DNA from 4 places in the Clostridium sp. CM037 genome. Region 2 is predicted to be linked to each of the others. Evidence: riboswitches for the same ligand, from Rfam matches in the RefSeq annotation. Region 2 holds a riboswitch; each other region holds the start of a gene.
What was found. Region 2 has a riboswitch for cobalamin ahead of ACWJKP_RS04725 (cobyric acid synthase). Riboswitches for the same ligand answer to the same signal wherever they lie in the genome.

Region 1 (3,206 bases), 1.5 Mb from region 2:
TTATTTATACCAACATTGTAATTTTATTTGAACTAAACACAGAATATACATAAACATTATAGTATAATAATATTATCTATATAAAAATAGATTTCATTATATTATAAATTTTATTTTTTGGAGGTTCACCATGAAAATAGCTGTAATAGACGCACAAGGGGCAGGTCTTGGTCAAACAATCATAAAAAAAATTCGTAAAGAAATTGACCTAGATATCTATATTGTTGCACTTGGTACAAATGCATTTGCTTGTTCAAATATGGTAAGAGCTGGTGCAAATATTGGTATAAGTGGAGAGGAATCAATTTGCTCATTTTGCAAGAAAAATAAAATCGATAGTATAATCGGTCCAATTGGAATAATATGTAGTGGTGGCATTAACGGTGAAATTACCCACATGATTGCCACATCAATATTTAATATGGATTGTACTAAATATATACTTCCACTACAAAAACATGGTATTTATATACCAGGCACAAGGAATATGCAAATCAAGGATATAATTGAAGAGATTGTACTTGATATAAAAAGTAATATAAAATATCATTTTATATAAGAAGGTTTATACATAATATTTAAAATACCAGTTCTTTATCCTCTGTAATTTTAGCATCTGACTCATACAAAGACTTTATTAATTCTTGGGTTAAGACTTCTGTTGGTATTCCATAACTAACAATCTTGCCTGCTTTCATGGCATAAATTTTGTTAATCCGCTCTATTAGCTATCTAAAATTTTTATTTAATGTTTTAAGGATTTAAACCCGTATCCAAAGACTTCATAAATATTATTCACTGTTACAAAAGCATCCTTATCAACAAATTTTATGAATTTTTTAAGTGTTATAAACTCCCTTCTTCCTACTATAACCACAACAACTTCTTTACTCTCATCTGAAAAATCCCCTACTCCGTTATATACAGTAGATGTTTTATCTAGCTTTTCTCTTATATATTTTCTTATCTTATCGCTGTTATTACTTATAATTGTAACTTCTTTGCACACATTTATTCCATCTATGATGTGATCAATAAGAAAACCATTAATTATAACTCCAAGCATTGCATATAATGATAGCTTAATTCCAAAGGCAAAAACCGCCATTAAAATTATAATTAAATCACACATTAAAACTCCTTTTCCTAAATTTATATGGAAAAATTCATTTAATATCTTAGCTAATATATCTGTCCCCCCTGTTGAAGCATTTTGATTAAATACTATCGCTGTACCTATTCCCGATATTAGTATTCCAAATATAAGTTCCAGTAAAATATCTCCTGTAATTGAATTATTAATAGGTATAAACTTTTGAAATACAATTATAATACCTCCTACACCAAAGCTTGCATACACACTTTTCCCACCAAAACTCTTTCCGATAGCAATAAATGCTATTACAAACAAAATAAGGTTTATTATCATCATTATCCAACCTACGGATAACCCCCCTGTAAATTTATTTATAACTATTGCTAATCCATTCGCCCCACCTGTCGCTAAATTATTTGGCATTAAAAAGAAATATAAACCTGCTGATACCATAAACATTCCTATGTTTATAAGCGCAAATTCCTTTATCTTTGTTTGCATAATATGCCTCCTTATAATTATCAATTGTATTACCTATCCTCTATAAAATAATCATAATTTCTTTCTCAACGAAAAATTAAGCCCTTTAGCATTTATGCTAAGGGCTTGATAATAATACCAACCATATTTGTAAAAAACGCAAAATTTAAAATGCATTTTCATACAAATATACGTCACACCCCCTATCACTCGTAGCGTTCTTGGTGTATTAATAAAGGCAGGTCTTCTGACTTTGGATCACAGTCGCTTTAATCCTTCCCAGCAAAATTGTCAGTGGTATAATTTAGAGCTTCTCACCATTACAGCGGCGGGACCGTTCAGGCTTTTCACCTGGTTCCCTTTTAAATGAAATGCAAAACATCTCATACCTTTAAATTCGATATTAAATTACTTTCATTTAAAAGTTTCTTTTAATCTCTTCCATAAAACCTTTTTTAATTGAGCTTTATTTAGTAACAGAGTTTTTATTAAATTCTTCCACAATAACCCTATCGGCTTTTCTATTTCCCGTTATATTGACAATAAATTCTTTGCCTAAGTTTTTGTACATATTCATAATAATTCCCCCTTCAAACTCTAAATATTATTAACTTAATTTTAAAATTTGAGGTGGTTATAATCAAAACTCTATACCCTCTCTAGATGGTATTCCTTCGTTAAAATAATGTTTAATATCCTTCATCTCAGTTACAAGATTCGCTTTATCTATTATAGCTTTAGGTACGTCTCTCCCTGTTAAAATCAATTCTATATTAGCAGGTTTATTCTCCATTAATTCTAGTAGTTGTTCTTCACTTATTAGTTGATTGTTCAATGCTCCCATTACCTCATCCATGATAAGTATGTCGCATTTTTCTTCTTTTAATGCTTCCCTGCAAAATTCATACCCCTTTTGTACTTCTTCTTTTAATTCATTTTTTTCCTCTGCATTTAATGTCCAAAAAAAACCTCTTTTTTTCTCAAACCTAAATATATTAAAAAAGGGAGCCAATTTTTTTGCACTTTCAATTTCACCAGTTTTACTTCCCTTCAAAAACTGTACCATAAATACAGTATATCCATTTCCTGCTGCACGTACAGCTATTCCTACAGCTGCAGTCGTTTTACCCTTGCCATTCCCCGTATAAATTTGAACATATCCATTTTTTAATTTCCCCATTATATTCATTTCTCCTTGTTTTAGCATATGCATACATATGCTTTATTATCTCAGGGTTATCTTATATTTTTTTATTTCATATTGCAAATCTTGTCTTGAAATACTTAATTCTCTTGATATTTTGCTAACATTGTTTTCGTTTTTATTCAGTGTTTTTTCAATAATTCCCTTTTCAATATCAGCCATATAGCTAACCAACTCGAACTTCTTTTCTACATTTACCACCATATTTTGAAAACACCTCCCTATCTCTCGTAGAGTTAACTGTGTATAATTATAGAAAGGTATTCTATAAGGCTGGAAAATCATTATTCAGTTTTATTCCCCTGATTTTCTTTTTTAGTTCTCTCTACGAATCTTCCCAGGAAAAAGAATAGAACACCAACTCCTATACCTGTCTGTAGACAAAAGAGTAAACTCTCAATTTCGCCTGGTAATTCTCCACCAATC
Region 2 (3,206 bases):
TAGGTTAGGAGACAAAACTCCACGATTTCAAGGGAGACTTACGCTGAATCCAATCGCACATATAGATCCAATGGGATTTCTTATGATTATATTAGTAGGGTTTGGTTGGGCAAAGCCTGTTCAGACAAATCCTAGTGCATTTAAAAACTATTATAAGGATGATTTGAAAGTTTCAGTTGCAGGCCCAATTGCTAATCTAATTCTAGGGTTTGTATTTGCAATTCTTACTGTGTTATTTTCGAAATTTCCACCAATTCATGGTGGATTATATACTATTATTAGCCAAATTTTAATAATTACAGGGTACCTAAATTGTATTTTGTTTTTTCTTAATTTAGTGCCAATACCGGGATTTGATGGATCTCATATAGTTAGAGATTTGTTCCCAAAGTTTTTTTACAATTTACCAGATACAATTTATAGGTATCAATTCTTAATATTTATGGTGTTAATATTGCCTATATTACCTGGTGGACAATCAGTTTTTACTTATATCGTGCAAGCGCCAGGGTTATGGTTATTTAAACAGTTTTTAAATATTGCAGGGATGTTTTAAATAAAAAGTAAATTTCATAAAAATTATAAATGTAAGGAGAAAAACATATGCGCTTAAGAAAAAAATATTGGGCTAGACCAGAGCTGGAAACTAGTCATATTGTAATAACTGACCAATATGATCACAAAGGAAAATGGAATGAAGAATTTAAAAATAATAATGAAATCCATCTAGAACTAGGTTGCGGTAAAGGTAGATTTATATCAGAAAAGTCCAGGAGAGATATTGATATCAATTTTGTAGGCATTGATTTAAAAGATGAGGTTCTGGTATTTGCCCTTAGAAAAGTAATAGAAGTAAGAGAAATTGAAGGAGCACAAGACATAAATGTACGTCTTATGCCAATGAACATTATGCTTATTGATGATGTGTTTGCAAAAGATGAGATAAGCAGAATTTATATAAATTTTTGTAATCCTTGGCCAAAAGACAGACATAATAAAAGAAGATTAACTCATACTAAGTTCTTGACGAGCTATAAGAAATTCTTAAAACCGGGATCTGAAGTTTGGTTCAAAACAGATGATACAGAGCTATTCGAAGAATCAGTAGACTATTTCAAAGAGTGTGGGTTTGAAATATTATTTTCGACCTATGATTTGCATAAGAGTGATTTTAAAGATAATGTAGTTACAGAATATGAAGCTAAATTCACAGAAATAGGGAAACAAGCTATGTTTCTACAAGCAAAATTAATTTAGCGAATTTAACCATATGAGACTTAAGCATTTTAGATTCTTATTTATTGACAGGATTAACATAATGCTATAAACTTAATTACATAGAAATGTATTAAATTGAAAATTTTAAAAATGAAACTTATGAATTATATTAGTTAAAAATGAATAGATTTGTTTAGGTGCCTTTTATTAATCAGCCACTAAAGTGGATTAAGTTACTTTAGTAGATGATTAGTAAGGTGAAAAGGGAATGTGGTGTAATTCCACAGCAGCCCCCGCTACTGTAATTGAGAGAAAATCTTTTATAACTACCTGAAAGGGAAAGTGATAAGAGAAAGCGTATCAAGAGCCAGGAGACCTGCCTAAATTAGTAATATTAAGCTTTCGGCGGGAAAGAACTGTAGAATTCAAGTTAGTGCAATGAAAAATTTGTACATAACAGCAGGTGCGCAAGCTTGCTGTTTTTTTGTTGTGTGCCAAAGAAGAATACAAGTAGGAAGAAAGGAGAAATAGTAATGGCTAAAGTAATGGTTCAAGGAACCGCTTCATCAGTAGGAAAAAGCATATTAGTAACAGCACTTTGCAGAATTTTTGTGCAAGATGGGTTTTCAGTATGTCCTTTTAAGTCACAGAATATGTCATTGAATTCTTATATTACATTGGATGGGAAAGAAATGGGACGTGCGCAGGTGCTTCAAGCCTATGCGGCAGGATTGGAGCCAGAGGTATATATGAATCCGATTTTATTAAAACCTACCTCGGATAAAAAGTGCCAAATTATCGTTAATGGAAAGGTTTTTGGGAATAGTACAGCTATGGAATATCATAATATGAAATTGGAATTCAAAGACATGTTAAAAAAGCAGTTTGAAGAATTAGAGAAGAAGTTTGATATTATAGTAATGGAAGGAGCAGGTAGCCCAGCAGAAATTAATTTAAGAGATAGAGATATAGTGAATATGGGAATGGCGGAACTTATAGATGCACCTGTGATACTCGCAGGAGATATAGATAAGGGTGGAGTATTTGCGTCACTAGCAGGGACTTTGCTTTTGCTTAATGAGGCCGAGAAAAAAAGAGTTAAAGCCACTATTATTAATAAGTTTAGAGGAGATTTAGAAATCTTAAAGCCAGGACTTACAATGATTGAGGATATTATACATATTCCATGTGCAGGGGTAGTTCCTTATTTTAGATTGGAACTCGAAGATGAAGATGGTGCAGTAGAATTTAACAAAAAAATTACTGCACCTATTGATATTGCTGTAATAAAGCTTCCACATATATCGAATTTTACGGATTTAGACGCATTAAAGGCTGAAGAAGATGTATCAGTTAGATTTGTTACAACTAAAGGAGAATTGGGCACGCCAGACCTCCTTATCATACCCGGAACAAAAAATACTATTGATGATTTAATTTCTTTAAGAAATTCGGGACTTGCAAAAGCGGTTCAGCAATATAGTGTAGAAGGTAACGTATTAGGTATTTGTGGAGGCTATCAAATGTTAGGAAATAGCTTAAGTGACCCTAATGGCTTAGAGGGAAATTCAAAAGAAACAGAGGGTATGAAGCTTTTAGACGTAGACACAATATTTGAAGATGAGAAAATAACTACAAGAGTAAAGGCTCGTAGCATTAACATTAGGGATACTAGTATAGAAACTTATGGTTACGAAATACATATGGGAATTTGTAAATATGGTCATAATGCAAAACCACTTTTTGAAATCTATGATAAGAATGGTTCTGATACGTCATCCTTTGATGGAGCAATAAATGCAGGTGGAAATGTTATGGGTACATATATTCATGGAGTTTTTGATGGAGTAGAGTTTAGAGAACATATGATTAATACTTTAAGGGTAAAAAAAGCTATGGAACCTAAAAAATCTAAGGTTTATGAAAATCTAAGAGAAAAAGAATTAGATAAGCTAGCAGACATAGTTAGAGATAATGTAGACATGGAT
Region 3 (3,206 bases), 1.5 Mb from region 2:
CTCTATTGTTTTTAATTTATATTAATCTAAGCTAACCTGCCTAGAAAATCCAACTATTTTTCAAACATTTCCTTAAATTCTTGCGTACTTTTCGGATAGGCACTAGTATCTTCCAGCAGATGTTTTTCTACAAGCAATTCATATATCTCCATCACGGTTGGCTGTTTTAGATTTGCTTGTTTTAAAATTTCTGTGTTTTGGAAAATTTCTAATGGTGTTCCATCTGCGATAATTTTTCCTTGGCAGAATACAAGGACTCGCTCCGCCCATCGATATGCGAAATCTACATCATGGGTGGAAATGAGCATTGTCTTGCCCTCCGAACCAAGCTTATCCAAAACTTCTTCTAGTATCAGTACATTTAAAGGATCAAGTGATGCAGTCGGTTCATCAAAGATAATGATTTCTGATTTCATAGCAATTATGCCCGCAATGGTGACTCGCTTCTTTTCACCGCCACTCAAATAGTGTGGCGGACGATCCTTGAAATCTGATATGTTCATGTATGCCAGTGCTTCCTCAACTCGCTTGAGTACTTCCTCTCTTGGAAGCTTTAAATTCATTGGCCCGAATCCAACTTCTGCCCTAACTGTAGATGCGATTATTTGATTGTCCGCATCTTGAAAAACAATCCCGATATTTTTTCTAAGTCCTTTTAAATTCTTCTTATTAACGACAGTACCCCGGTAAATTATTTTTCCCTGTTCAGGTGTAAATACACCGTTTATGTTCAAGAAAAATGTAGATTTTCCGGATCCATTAGAACCAATAACAGCGATTTTCTCACCTTCATTGATATCCACACTTACGCCGTCCAATGCAGACTTGCCATTTCCGTAGACGTAGTATAGATCTTCGACCTTCAATATTGATTTCCCCATAATCGCTCCTTTCTATCTTGTAACGCCCCATATCAGAATCAAAAAACTTATAAATGCTACCGCAGAGGCAATCTGTATTGTCTCTACCTTTTTATCTTCCTCCAAAAATATAAGATCCCCATCATAGCATCTGGCCTCCATTGCATCATAATAATCGTTTGCCTTTTTCAACGAAATAACCAGCATATTGCTTGCAATGCTTCCAAATGTATAGCATGAAGTCTTAAAATCACAGTAGCCCTGACGGGATTCTGCGGAATTTTTCATTTTAGTATAGACATCCATTAAAATGAAAATATAACGGTAAATGAGGTTCATCAGCTCTACAATAAGCTTTGGAACATGTGCCTTTCGAAGCACATATATAATCTCGGAGGACGGAGTTGACAGTGTCATCATTTGTAGGGCACTGATAGCTGCAAAAACTTTCAGAATCAAAAATGCCACTTCCTTAAGCTTTGCCTGAGAAGTAAACACATAGCAGAAGCCAAGATACAGGTTATACTGCCCCATTGGCTGCTTTGAAAAATCAATAGCAATTGTAAAAGTGCCAAGGAGGATAAAGATGATTGGAATCGCCAGTATTGACAAGTATTCGTTTACTGGAAGATCTCCTTTTACAATGGTCAGATAGCCCATTGCAATAATGACCACAACGGATACATAGGGATTTTCCAATACAATGCAAAGAATCAGTATCACAACAGAAAGAGATACTTTAAAAGTAGCATTCCAGTGTCTGATTTTAGAGGTATAAGCATAAAAATCAATTGAAAACCCTTCGCCGTGTTTATGTCCGGTTCCATGGTGATGATGATGATGTGTCCCATCCCCTTTTTTCCATTTGAAGAAAAAGCCCACCATTAGAAAAATGGCACATAAAATAATAATTTTTCCCATTTCACATCTCCTTTGAATTTTCACCCCATGGCAGCATTCTGGGAGATTTTAGAATAATAAAAATAGATGAAGCATAGTAAACAATTACACCTACAATCTGATTTAAAAATCTAAGGCCAGATAATGTAACTATAATCGCATTGAAGCACCCGGCGAAAACGATGATATTCTACCTAATGATGTTTAGGTTCGTTTTGACAATTTGTAGTATAGGCCTGTCTACAAAACAAAAAGCCTTCTAACTAAAGCGTTAGAAGGAAACGATTCAAAAATATGCTTAATCATATAAAATCAACAAACAAATTTTCATTATAAAGCCCTCTCTATCACTCGTAGAGTTTGTAGTGCGAAAATATGGGCCGGTATTCTGACTCAAGAATCATTATTTAAGCGCGCCTTCCCCGTTTTCGAGTGGCATAATGCACTTAAATTCATCTATTACAGCTACGAGATAGTTCAGGATTTTAACCTGATTCCCTTTTAATTAATTTAAACCTATATTTTATTATTTAATTTTTATAGTTCTTTCACACATGTACTCATTATATAGTAGCCTTATTATTACAAAAAATCAACTACTTTAGTTGTAAAAAGATAATATTTTTCAAATTTTCACAAAATAATACATTATACTATTTTCTCAAATTAATGCTACAGTAAAAAAAGGGACCCACTAGGGGACCCTATACGTACTTTCTCATGTGCTTTAATGCAGTTTTTTCCAGTCTAGAAACTTGAGCTTGGGATATACCTATTTCACCTGCTACTTCCATTTGAGTTCTTCCATCGAAGAACCTTAAATTTAAGATTAACTTTTCTCTAACATTTAATTTTTTCATTGCCTCTTTAATCGATATATTTTCAAGCCAATTATCATCTAAATTTTTGGTGTCACTTATTTGATCCATTACATAAATTTCATCTCCACCAGCGTGATAAATAGGTTCAAATAAAGATACAGGATTTTGTATAGCATCTAAAGCAAACACTACATCTTCCCTTGGTAATTCTAATTCTTTTGCTATTTCAGCTACAGTAGGCTCTTTATTGTCTTGATTCACCAATCTGTCCCTAACTTGTAATGCTTTATATGCAATATCCCTTAATGATCTACTAACTCTTATTGAGTTATTATCTCTTAAATATCTTCTTATTTCCCCAATAATCATAGGAACTGCATATGTTGAAAATCTAACATTTAGACTTAGATCAAAATTATCAATGGACTTCATTAAACCAATACAGCCTACTTGAAATAAATCATCTACGTTTTCTCCTCGATTATTAAAGTGCTTTATCACACTTAAAACCAATCTTAAATTTCCTTTAATAAATTTTTCTCTACACTCATACTCACCATTTTGTATCCTAAATAGTAGCTCTTTCATTTCCTTTTCTTTTAGTACGGGTAATTTTGAAGTATCT
Region 4 (3,206 bases), 1.8 Mb from region 2:
TCATAATATTGAAGATTATATTAATAAATTATTACTAAGCATAACGTTTAATAAAATCCATGATAATATTCTCATATTTTTCTTCTGTTCCAATTAATTCGATGCCAATAGTGCTTAATTTTGATACTCTAGACTGTGTAATGTTTCCAAGAGTGCTGGATATATCGCTAGATTTAAAATTACAGAGGCTCCTCATTAGAATAACGGTTAAGGCTTTTGCCCGTACAAGCTTTCTGCTGTACTTCATATAAAGATGAGTCTTTGATACATTCATCTTTGACGCTATAAATTCTATTATATCTTCTGGCTTAAAGTTCCTTACAAGTATTTTTCGTTCACATTTATACTCTGATTTTTCATCTTTAAATTCTATTTCGTGTTTTAATTTTTCTCCATTACAGAGAAAGACAAGATTATAGTAATTCTTTCTTGCACTTTTTAGGCTATTACCAAAAGAGCTCATAATAAATCCATAATCAACTAATTTAAAAGAATCATGTCTTTTTCCTAAAAATATGGCTAGACTAGAAAAAGCATATTTTTCAGGACAATTTTTATATTCATCTATATCCGTAGGATTATTGTGTATATATAGAGATAAAGTCTTCAAATATCGTTCATTATTAACTATTTTACTCTTAAATCTATCCTTAAAAAGATGTCCTTCCCTTTTATATTTTTTATTAAAGTACATTGCATAAGAAAAATTTATTCCATGCATTACCTTTGATATATCAGTACCATTAGCATCAATCATTAAATGAGAATGGTTATCCATAAGACAGTAACCGTAGATTTTAAAATTATAGAGATATTTATACTTTTTTACAAGTGATAAATACTTGTTCTTATCCTCATCATCCTTGAATAAATTTATTTCGCTGATACTTTTGCACATAATATGAAATATCGAGTCATCTGTTTTTTCTCTTGCCTTTCTTGGCATTAAAATCACCCTTCCTCATAGATTTTTATTTGAATTATTGCCTATGAATCGGGATGATATTCATAATCTTAAGCTAATATATATATAAATAATTTAAATAGTTGTTAATCGTCCCTAATTATTCTAATTATTTTTCTGAATTATTTTTTTGCCTATTAAACTAAGGAGACACTCTAAATATTGACAGTACGGCTTAAATATAATAAACTAGAATTAATAGAGAATTGAATATGATTTTAGGTGCCTTGAAATAGGTGAAAAGGGAATGCGGTTTAAATCCGCAGCAGCCCCCGCTACTGTAATTGATGAAAAACTTTTAAATGCTACTTCGTAAATTAAAAATGAGGAAGGATAATTAAAGGAAGAATCAAGAGCCAGGAGACCTGCCTAAATGATGTTAACAAGCTTTCGGAGGGAAAGAACTATTTAATTATGGATTAATTAAAAAGTAGTCGCTATCGTATGCGTACTATTTTTTTTGTTTTAAAAAGCATTATATGTAAATGTTATGATAGATTTCGGAAAATATTTAGCAAGGTGGATGATCGAAATGAAGAAGGCAATTTTAATTGTAAGTTTTGGAACAACACATGAAGATGCAAGAAAAGTAACTATCGATGCAATAGAAGATAAAATAAGACATACTTTTGAAGATTATGATATAAGAAGAGCATTTACTTCACATATTATTCTTAGGGTACTTAAGAATAGGGATAATATTCATGTAGATACTCCAGAAGAAGCTTTGGAAAAGTTAAAAAGCGAAGGATATAATGAGGTAATTGTTCAGCCTTTGCATGTTATTCCTGGAGTAGAATTTGATTATATAAATAATGTAGTTAATAGATACAAAGAATGTAAAGCATTTAAAAATATCTTAATAGGAAGACCTCTTTTATGTTTTAAGGGAGAAGAAGCAGGCGTGCCAGATGATTACTCAATAATGGTGGATGCTCTATCAAAGCAATTGCAACCAATGGATACAGTAATTTTGATGGGGCATGGTACAAACCATATTGCAAATGCAGTATATTGCTGTTTTGAAAGCGTTTTAAGGGATAGAGGTTTTAACAATGTACATGTAGCAACCGTGGAAGGGTATCCAACTTTGGAAAGAGTAATACCTAATGTTACTACTCAGAGTATTAGCGAAGTCACTTTAATGCCACTACTGCTCGTAGCAGGAGATCATGCCAAGAATGACATGGCGGGAGATGCAGAGGACTCCTGGAAGAGTATTTTAGAGGCAAAAGGGTTTAAAGTTAAAATATATCTGCATGGGTTAGGAGAAAATAGTGACGTTCAAGACATTTATATACAGCACATTAATGATGTAATTAATGAAAAGTTTAAGAATGTAGGGAAAACACATAAGGGAAATTAAAATTCTTCGTAAGTTATAAGTAACTAAAGTACGGTAGATGAGAGTTACAAGTAGAAAGGAAGGTATTCGATGATACATGGTGGAGATGTTTATACTAATGGATTACTTGAGGGGCGAGAATTAATAGATTACAGTTCTAATATTAATCCATTAGGGGTTCCTAAAAGTTTCACTGATAACATTAGTGAAGCCGTAGATGCTTTAACAAGATATCCAGATATTCAATATAGGGAGGTATTGAAAGAATTAAAAGAATACATTGATTGCCCAAAAGAATATTTTGTTTTAGGAAATGGGGCTGCAGAAATAATTGACTTAGTTATAGCTTGTCATAAAAATCTACTAATTGTGGTGCCATCTTTTGTAGAGTACGAAATTGATGCTAAAAAGTGGAATTGTAGTATAGAGTATTCTTATTTAAAAGAGAAGATTAATGAGAATACCTTATTAAAGCATGAATATGCTGAACTTTTCTATGATTATGAGGATATTCTTAATAGATTACAGAGTGTAGAAGGTGTGGTTTTAGGTAATCCAAATAACCCCAATGGCAATATCATAAATAAGGCTGAGTTTCAAAAAATTCTTGAATATTGTGAATGTAACGACAAAGTCATAATAATAGATGAGGCTTTTATAGAATTTACTGGAGATTCACAGCACAGTTTCAGTGAAAAAGTTAAAACATACAAATGTTTATTTATAATAAGAGCATTAACCAAATTTTTTGCGATGCCTGGTATAAGGTTTGGGTATGGAATAAGTAGTAACGTAGACCTATTAAAAAAAGTCAAAGAAAAACAAAACCCCTGGAACATAAACTGTTTTGCAGAAATGGCTGCACGTCATGTGTTAAAAGATAACGTTTATATTGAA

Region 1: another riboswitch for cobalamin. It lies ahead of ACWJKP_RS18045 (YitT family protein); the one in region 2 lies ahead of ACWJKP_RS04725 (cobyric acid synthase).
Region 3: another riboswitch for cobalamin. It lies ahead of cbiQ (cobalt ECF transporter T component CbiQ); the one in region 2 lies ahead of ACWJKP_RS04725 (cobyric acid synthase).
Region 4: another riboswitch for cobalamin. It lies ahead of ACWJKP_RS16560 (sirohydrochlorin cobaltochelatase); the one in region 2 lies ahead of ACWJKP_RS04725 (cobyric acid synthase).

What each region holds. Positions count from the first base shown of each region.
Region 1 is NZ_CM143650.1:3,763,259-3,766,464, forward strand. It holds gene ACWJKP_RS18040 (DUF3842 family protein) at 131-559, shown strand; gene ACWJKP_RS18045 (YitT family protein) at 746-1,597, opposite strand; cobalamin riboswitch at 1,797-1,984, opposite strand; gene ACWJKP_RS18050 (cob(I)yrinic acid a,c-diamide adenosyltransferase) at 2,217-2,756, opposite strand; gene ACWJKP_RS18055 (helix-turn-helix domain-containing protein) at 2,802-2,984, opposite strand; gene ACWJKP_RS18060 (energy-coupling factor ABC transporter substrate-binding protein) at 3,065-3,206, opposite strand, start outside.
Region 2 is NZ_CM143650.1:1,005,703-1,008,908, forward strand. It holds gene ACWJKP_RS04715 (site-2 protease family protein) at 1-556, shown strand, start outside; gene trmB (tRNA (guanosine(46)-N7)-methyltransferase TrmB) at 604-1,257, shown strand; cobalamin riboswitch at 1,432-1,616, shown strand; gene ACWJKP_RS04725 (cobyric acid synthase) at 1,752-3,206, shown strand, end outside.
Region 3 is NZ_CM143650.1:3,767,409-3,770,614, forward strand. It holds gene ACWJKP_RS18070 (energy-coupling factor ABC transporter ATP-binding protein) at 54-881, opposite strand; gene cbiQ (cobalt ECF transporter T component CbiQ) at 894-1,745, opposite strand; cobalamin riboswitch at 2,122-2,295, opposite strand; gene sigG (RNA polymerase sporulation sigma factor SigG) at 2,465-3,206, opposite strand, start outside.
Region 4 is NZ_CM143650.1:3,449,389-3,452,594, reverse strand. It holds gene ACWJKP_RS16565 (transposase) at 35-946, opposite strand; cobalamin riboswitch at 1,167-1,351, shown strand; gene ACWJKP_RS16560 (sirohydrochlorin cobaltochelatase) at 1,497-2,330, shown strand; gene ACWJKP_RS16555 (pyridoxal phosphate-dependent aminotransferase) at 2,400-3,206, shown strand, end outside.